2 regions of the Enterobacter sp. SA197 genome follow, and region 2 is predicted to be linked to the other one. Evidence: predicted binding sites of a transcription regulator. Region 2 holds the regulator's gene; the other holds the start of a gene.
The links. The regulator Fur, encoded in region 2, represses iron uptake genes when iron is present. The targets are predictions, from matches to a motif close to ATAATAATGAGAACNACTATCAA.
Positions count from the first base shown of each region.

Region 1: the regulator Fur is predicted to act here: its motif matches at 2,389-2,411, upstream of exbB (tol-pal system-associated acyl-CoA thioesterase).

Region 1 is NZ_CP096393.1:4,188,922-4,192,731, forward strand. It holds gene M1D91_RS19585 (ESA_00282 family adhesion-associated protein) at 1-18, opposite strand, end outside; gene M1D91_RS19590 (hypothetical protein) at 122-526, shown strand; gene M1D91_RS19595 (cytoplasmic protein) at 528-986, shown strand; gene exbD (TonB system transport protein ExbD) at 1,158-1,586, opposite strand; gene exbB (tol-pal system-associated acyl-CoA thioesterase) at 1,593-2,327, opposite strand; gene metC (cystathionine beta-lyase) at 2,577-3,764, shown strand.
Region 2 is NZ_CP096393.1:1,548,239-1,552,048, reverse strand. It holds gene ybfF (esterase) at 1-188, shown strand, start outside; gene ybfE (LexA regulated protein) at 320-628, shown strand; gene fldA (flavodoxin FldA) at 763-1,293, shown strand; gene fur (ferric iron uptake transcriptional regulator) at 1,580-2,029, shown strand; gene chiQ (ChiQ/YbfN family lipoprotein) at 2,092-2,424, opposite strand; gene chiP (chitoporin ChiP) at 2,442-3,810, opposite strand, start outside.

The sequences.
Region 1 (3,810 bases), 2.4 Mb from region 2:
ATAAAAAATACTGTTCATGTGCAGACTCCATTTTTTTTGATTTTAAAAGTGCGCCATGATATTGTCAACGAACCTCACGCCTGGACTTACCCCACCCTGTTGATATTAAAGGATATTAGAAATGCTGCCCGAGAATCTGGTCCCGGCTCGCTTTCACATTTCCGCTGCAGAATCCGACTCCGGTGAAGCAGAAAAAAACAGTAATTTAACTCAGGGAAAAACAACTCTCTCTGATTACGCCAGCGACATATTAGCCAGTGTGACGCGTACCGGGCAATCGCGGAATATGTTACTTGAGGAACGCGACCGACATATAAAAGATCGATTATTTCGCGTCGTTAAAATCGATACTTTTGCCAGACTACTTAATGATTTACAGGCTGAAGGCGAGATCGACGCTCAGACATTAAGTCAAATTATTGCCGACAAAACCAAAGAAATTAATGATGCGGGTAATGAAATTTGGCTTAATCTCATAACCCGCGAAAAAGATATGCCTTTGTTTTATAAACTTGGGGATGAATAGCGTGAAAGACGTTGAAGATAACGACGTTTATTTGGTTTTCGACAACCATAAAAGCGACGAATTTATCTTAAAGCAAAATATTGAAGCGTTAATTCAAAGTAAGAATGCCGCTATCCAGCGCATCGCCCACGAACTGGTTTCCATCCCGGCCGCGCTGGTACGTCTGAAATGGCAAAACCGCCGTGAAATCTACGCGCTTCAGGTAAAAGAAGAGATTTATGGTGCTGCCATCAATGCCATCATTGAAGCGCGACCTGAATTACATGACAAAATCATGGCCAGGCTGGAAGCGAACTATCAGTATATCCTTGCACGCGAAGCTGCAACGCTGCGCATCAGTCGTAAGCTCGCAGATGAAGAATACCGCACGGCGATGGTGACCACGGTCGCCCTGGAAGAGCGCGCGGCCTCCCCGCAAGATGAAGCCTCCCTGCCCGCCGTAAGACCTGCGGTGGAATAACCCTTCCCTGACCCCTGGTTCCCCCCGAATTAAGCGTGAAATATTCTGTTAACGGTTGGTCTTTTAATAAAAATTAAAAATGATGTAGTCACGCTCAAATTAAGGTTTCTCCGGCGGCTTTACGCGCAAAAAAAGGCCTGCGTCATGCAGGCCTTTTCAGTAAAACAGAAACTATTTAGCAGCGGCCGCGACCTCTTCGCCTACCAGACCAATTTTGAGATAACCCGCCTGATGAAGGGTATCCATGACTTTCATCATGGTTTCGTAGTCGACCGTCTTATCCGCACGGAAGAAGATGGTGGTCTCTTTTTTTCCTTCTGTCACAGCATTCAGCGCACTCACCATCGTTTCGTCCGTCACCGGATCGTTACCGATAAACATAGTGTTATCCGCTTTGACAGAAAGATAAACCGGTTTTTCCGGACGGGGTTGCGGCTGGCTGGAAGAGGCTGGCAGATTCACTTTGACATCGACGGTAGCAAGCGGAGCCGCCACCATAAAGATAATCAGCAGAACCAACATCACGTCGATAAACGGCGTCACGTTGATCTCGTGCATTTCGCCATTATCGTCCAGGTTTTCGTTTAGACGCATTGCCATGAGACATCAACCTACTCGTAATTTCTGGGCCGTATGGACGGGTTTAGCAGACGAGCTGGCCGCCAGGTCCAGATCGCGGCTTTGTAACAGCAGAACCTGCGCAGCAACATCGCCAAGGGTCGCTTTATAGCCGCCGATCATACGGGCGAAAATGTTATAGATGACTACGGCTGGAATTGCCGCGACAAGACCAATGGCTGTTGCCAGCAGCGCTTCGGCAATACCAGGAGCCACGACGGCAAGGTTTGTGGTCTGCGTCTGAGCAATACCAATAAAGCTGTTCATGATCCCCCACACGGTGCCGAACAGGCCGACAAACGGGGAGATAGCGCCTATGGTCGCAAGGAAGCCATTGCCACGGCCCATATGACGGCCGGTTGCAGCAACCCGGCGTTCGAGACGAAAACCAGTACGCTCTTTGATCCCTTCGTTATCTTCGCTACCGGCGGATAACTCCAGTTCGTTCTGCGCTTCGTTAATCAGCTGAGTGCTCAGGCTGCGGGCGTGGAAAGAGGCGGCGATGTCGCTGGCCTGATCCAGAGAACGCACGTCAGAAAGCAACTGCTGCTCACGCTTGAGGCGGCGCTTTTGCGAAAGTAATTCCACGCTTTTACTAAAGAAGATGGCCCATGTAACTACTGATGCCAGAATCAACCCGATCATCACAATCTTCACGACGATGTCGGCATGTTGATACATACCCCAAACGGAAAGATCCGTCTGCATCAAATTATTACCCACTGTGTTTCTCCAGGACGCCTATCACAAAATCTGAATATAATAATATCAAATCGACGTCGAATTGATAGTAGTTCTCATTAGTATTTACATACTGCCCTAATGCCCCCGCTTTTTCTTTGCGGTTACGCAGTAAAAAGTCCCGCCGGGCGATATTCAGGGAATTTTATACTTTATAACCGTGTCGACGGTGCATCGCCGGGCAATCATGGTAGTCTGGACATCCAGACGTATAAAACAGGTGAAGTGAACATGACGGCGAAGAAAATGGATACCGCCCTGGTCAACGCAGGGCGCAGCAAAAAATACACCCAGGGCGCGGTAAATAGCGTCATTCAGCGAGCTTCTTCACTCGTGTTCGACAGTGTGGAGGCCAAGAAGCATGCCACCCGCAATCGTGCAAAAGGCGAGTTGTTTTATGGCCGTCGGGGCACGCTGACTCATTTTTCATTGCAGGAAGCCATGTGCGAACTGGAAGGCGGGGCAGGCTGCGCCCTGTTCCCGTGTGGTGCGGCAGCCGTTGCGAATACTATTCTGGCGTTCGTCAGCCAGGGCGATCATATTCTCGTGACTAACACGGCCTATGAACCCACCCAGGATTTCAGTACCAAAGTCCTTGCCAAACTGGGGGTCACCACCGGTTGGTTCGACCCGCTAATTGGCGCAGGCATCGCAGAGCTGATTCAACCAAACACGAAAGTGGTGTTTCTCGAATCTCCAGGCTCCATCACCATGGAAGTGCACGACGTCCCTGCCATTGTTGCCGCGGTACGGCGCGTTGCCCCAGAAGCCATTATCATGATCGACAACACCTGGGCTGCGGGCATTCTGTTTAAAGCACTGGAATTTGATATAGATATTTCTCTTCAGGCGGCGACCAAATACCTGATAGGTCATTCAGACGGGATGATAGGCACCGCCGTCGCCAATGCTCGTTGTTGGGATCAACTGCGTGAGAATGCCTATTTAATGGGGCAGATGGTCGATGCCGACACCGCCTATATGACCAGCCGCGGTCTGCGTACGCTCGGTGTGCGGCTGCGTCAGCACCATGAAAGCAGCGTCAAGGTCGCCGAGTGGCTGGCCTCCCATCCGCAGGTGGCACGCGTCAACCATCCAGCCTTGCCCGGCAGCAAAGGGCACGAATTCTGGAAGCGGGATTTCAGTGGCAGCAGCGGCCTCTTCTCATTTGTCCTGAATAAACGCCTTAACGATAACGAACTGGCCACCTTTCTCGACCAGTTTACCCTCTTTGCGATGGCCTACTCCTGGGGCGGTTTTGAATCACTCATTCTGGCCAATCAGCCGGAACAGATTGCGGCGATTCGCCCCCAGGGCCAGGTGGATTTTGAGGGTACGCTCATTCGGTTGCATATTGGTTTAGAAAACGTTGATGATTTAATCGAGGATTTAGCAGCAGGGTTTCAACGCATCGTGTAGATTGATAAGGCTGGTTAAAAATTCTCTTTATGCCAGCAGATAACTC
Region 2 (3,810 bases):
ACCCCGCTCTTTTCATTCCCGGCGGTAACTCCCCTTATGTGACTGAGCAGTACCGGCAGGCGTTACTCAGCCAGTTTCCTCAGGCGAAGGCGCATGTCATTGCGGGCGCGGGGCACTGGGTACATGCAGAAAAGCCAGATGCCGTTTTACGCGCCATCCGCCGTTATCTCTCTGAAAAGACGAACTGATTAAAAACCCGGCGACCGGTCGCCATAACGCGCCCGGGCGTTGGCGTCCCTGCATCGCTGATGTATGATGGCGCGCTAATCAGCCCGGGCAATGACCCGATTGCTTGTACTTCCCGTAGTATCCTTAAACCATGGCTAAAGAACAAACGGACCGCACGACACTAGATCTGTTCGCGAATGAGCGTCGCCCGGGACGTCCCAAAACCAATCCGCTCTCTCGCGACGAGCAATTACGCATTAACAAGCGTAACCAGCTTAAACGCGATAAATTTCGTGGGCTTAAACGCGTCGAATTGAAAATAAATGCTGAGGCAGTGGACGCACTGAATGCCCTGGCAGACGCGCGTCAAATGAGCCGCAGTGAACTCATTGAAGAGATGTTGCTGGAACAGCTCAAAGCGCTGAACAGCATTGATTACTCTGAATCTTCGTCTGATTAACGCTTTCATGTAGCAGAGAGTGCAGTCCGAGGCGATTGCAGTTTCCGCGCGCTTCTCCTATCTGCTATGATTGCCCTTATCCGTGGGCTAAACGCCACCACCATATCATTAAGTTTCAAGAGGTTATTTTACTCATGGCAATCACTGGCATTTTTTTCGGCAGCGACACCGGTAATACCGAAAACATCGCAAAAATGATTCAGGCGCAGCTTGGTAAAGATGTTGCGGATGTTCACGATATTGCGAAGAGCAGCAAAGAAGATCTGGAAGGTTACGATATTCTGTTGCTGGGTATTCCAACCTGGTATTACGGCGAAGCACAGTGTGACTGGGACGACTTTTTCCCGACGCTGGAAGAGATTGATTTCAATGGAAAGCTGGTTGCCCTTTTTGGTTGCGGTGACCAGGAAGATTATGCCGAATACTTCTGTGATGCACTGGGGACTATCCGTGACATCATCGAACCGCGCGGCGCGGTCATCGTTGGTCACTGGCCGACAGAAGGTTACCATTTTGAAGCGTCCAAAGGCCTTGCTGACGATGATCACTTTGTAGGTCTGGCTATTGATGAAGATCGTCAACCGGAGCTCACCGCGGGTCGCGTCGAAAAATGGGTGAAACAGATTTCTGAAGAGCTGAACCTTACCGCAATTATTAATGCCTGACAGTATATGGCGCAATCTACATGTTGCGCCTTATTGATAGTTAAAACCAATGGAAATAATTGCTACATTTTTTTAACTTTTGCCGCCAGCACTGTACAATATGGCCTGGTTGAAACGGATACCGCATGACTTTGTTGGCGCTACCACGTTTTATACGCTTACTTTACTTGAGGACTTGCAGTTTTCATTTAGACATGGCAGTTCTATAATGAGACGCATTTCCCAGAGCATTCCTTGTAGCTTCCCTCCCCGGAAGCGAATCGTTTAGCAACAGGACAGATTCCGCATGACTGACAACAATACCGCATTAAAGAAGGCCGGCCTGAAAGTCACGCTTCCTCGCTTGAAAATCCTGGAAGTGCTTCAGGAGCCGGACAACCATCATGTCAGTGCGGAAGATTTATATAAGCGCCTTATCGATATGGGCGAAGAGATCGGGCTGGCAACGGTTTACCGTGTACTGAACCAGTTTGATGATGCCGGGATCGTAACCCGCCATAATTTCGAAGGCGGCAAATCTGTCTTTGAACTGACTCAGCAGCATCACCATGACCACCTGATTTGCCTCGACTGTGGCAAAGTGATTGAATTCAGTGATGACTCCATTGAAGCCCGGCAGCGTGAAATTGCCTCCCAACACGGCATTCGCCTGACGAACCATAGCCTGTACCTCTACGGCCATTGCGCTGAAGGCGACTGCCGCAGCGATGAAAACGCCCACGAGATTGCTAAGTAATCTTCCGTAAACGTAAAAAGCCAACCTGAAGGTTGGCTTTTTTATTGGTTTACCCTGGGTGGCTACTGCGTATTGTTGCTACGAATTTCCTGCCAGATACGATCGCAGTTGGCTTTTACCGCCTGACCATTCCCCGTATGGGTGGCTTCAAGGCACTGCTGATAATCCAGGGTGCGTACCGACTCTTCGTGGGCAAATTGTTGATGCGCCTTTTCTGACTTCAGCACTTCCAGCACGCTACGGCAGGCTTCAAGTTTTTCCGATGAACCTTCTGCAGTATTAATACAGGCACTATAAGCCGCTCTCAAACGCATATCTTCTTTCGGCGCCTGAGGTTGCTGTACGCAGGCGGTAAGCCCCAGAACCATAAACAGAGTCATTATACTTTTATTCATGTTGCCCTACCCTCGCCTCAGAAAATCGTAAAAGGTGCAATGACGATAAATTTCACGTCGCGCTCATCCTGGAAGATGTTGTTGTAACCCCCACCCCAGCTTGGAATATCGGAGTGATTATCGAACTGGGTAAAGTGCAGCTTAAATAATGTGCCTTTCGCCATGCCGTCCTGCAGGGTATAAACCACATCCAGGCTGTAAGCGGATTCCTTAATTGAATTGCCGGCCTTATAGTATTTATCGCCAGACGAAACGTTGGATGGTTTGGCATCCCAGCCATAAACATATGAGGCACCTACCGCCCAGCCCGGAAGATTTAAATCTTTCAAATCATACATAGCGCCAACAAATACCGCTTTTTCATTATGGGCGTTAAAGTCAGAACGATTATCCCACCAGATATCCAGTCGGCCATTTGACGAGCCATAAAGTGGTGTCATACGTGAGTTGAAATTTCCCTGCCGGCCGTCCGCTTTTACCCATGTGCCCTCCAGACGTAAATCAACGGGCCCTGCGGCATAATTAAAGGTCAGCGCCTGTAACCAGGCCGTACCATCATAAATATCATTGATAGTGTGATTAGATGCTTTATCACGTGAGCTGTAGAACTGATAGCTTGTAGACAGCGGACTCCCAGCAATATCAAATTTATAACTGGCTTTCGCGAAGTACTGATCTACATAGCCCTGTGCCTGTCCAAATGCCGCTTCTAAAATGAAATCATTTTTAAAATCATATTGCGCGCCAATGGAGTGGACATAATCAATTTTACTCACGCCATCATTCTGGTAAAAATTATCGGTTTCGTTATACCAGGGGGCCTTATATTCATTGGCCCACATATAGGAGAAACTCAGGGTACCGCAATCTTCATAGTCGAGATTTACGCCAATTTCCGTACCTTGATACGTACCCGGCATAAAACTCCAGTTGGACGCCAGTAGCGTCTGACCGGTGGGCTGGATATAGCCCGCTCTGGCCCATAACGGCCCGTACTTAAATTTTGCCGCAGCAGTATAGAGACTTGCCCCACTTCGGTCTCCAGCCCAGTCTTCATCATAGACCTTATGGCTGTTAGAAAACGCCATTTCATTAGGATGTGCGCTACCTGAAGATTCGGCCATTTCAATAGCTGCAAATGCCGCAACGTCGAAACCAAACATATCTGCTGCATAACCAGACTGGAAATCGAGATTGGTATTCCAGGTAGAATGCGCCAGATTGGTTTTATATTTATTACCATCAGTGACATCTTTACGGTCGCGTTCACGCTGCCAGTAATAGACACCGCCAGTAAGTGTAGAATCTTCAACAAACCCTGCGGCCCTGGCCACCGGGGGTGCTATTAAAGCTGATAGTGTTGTTGTACCGACAATAGCTAATGCT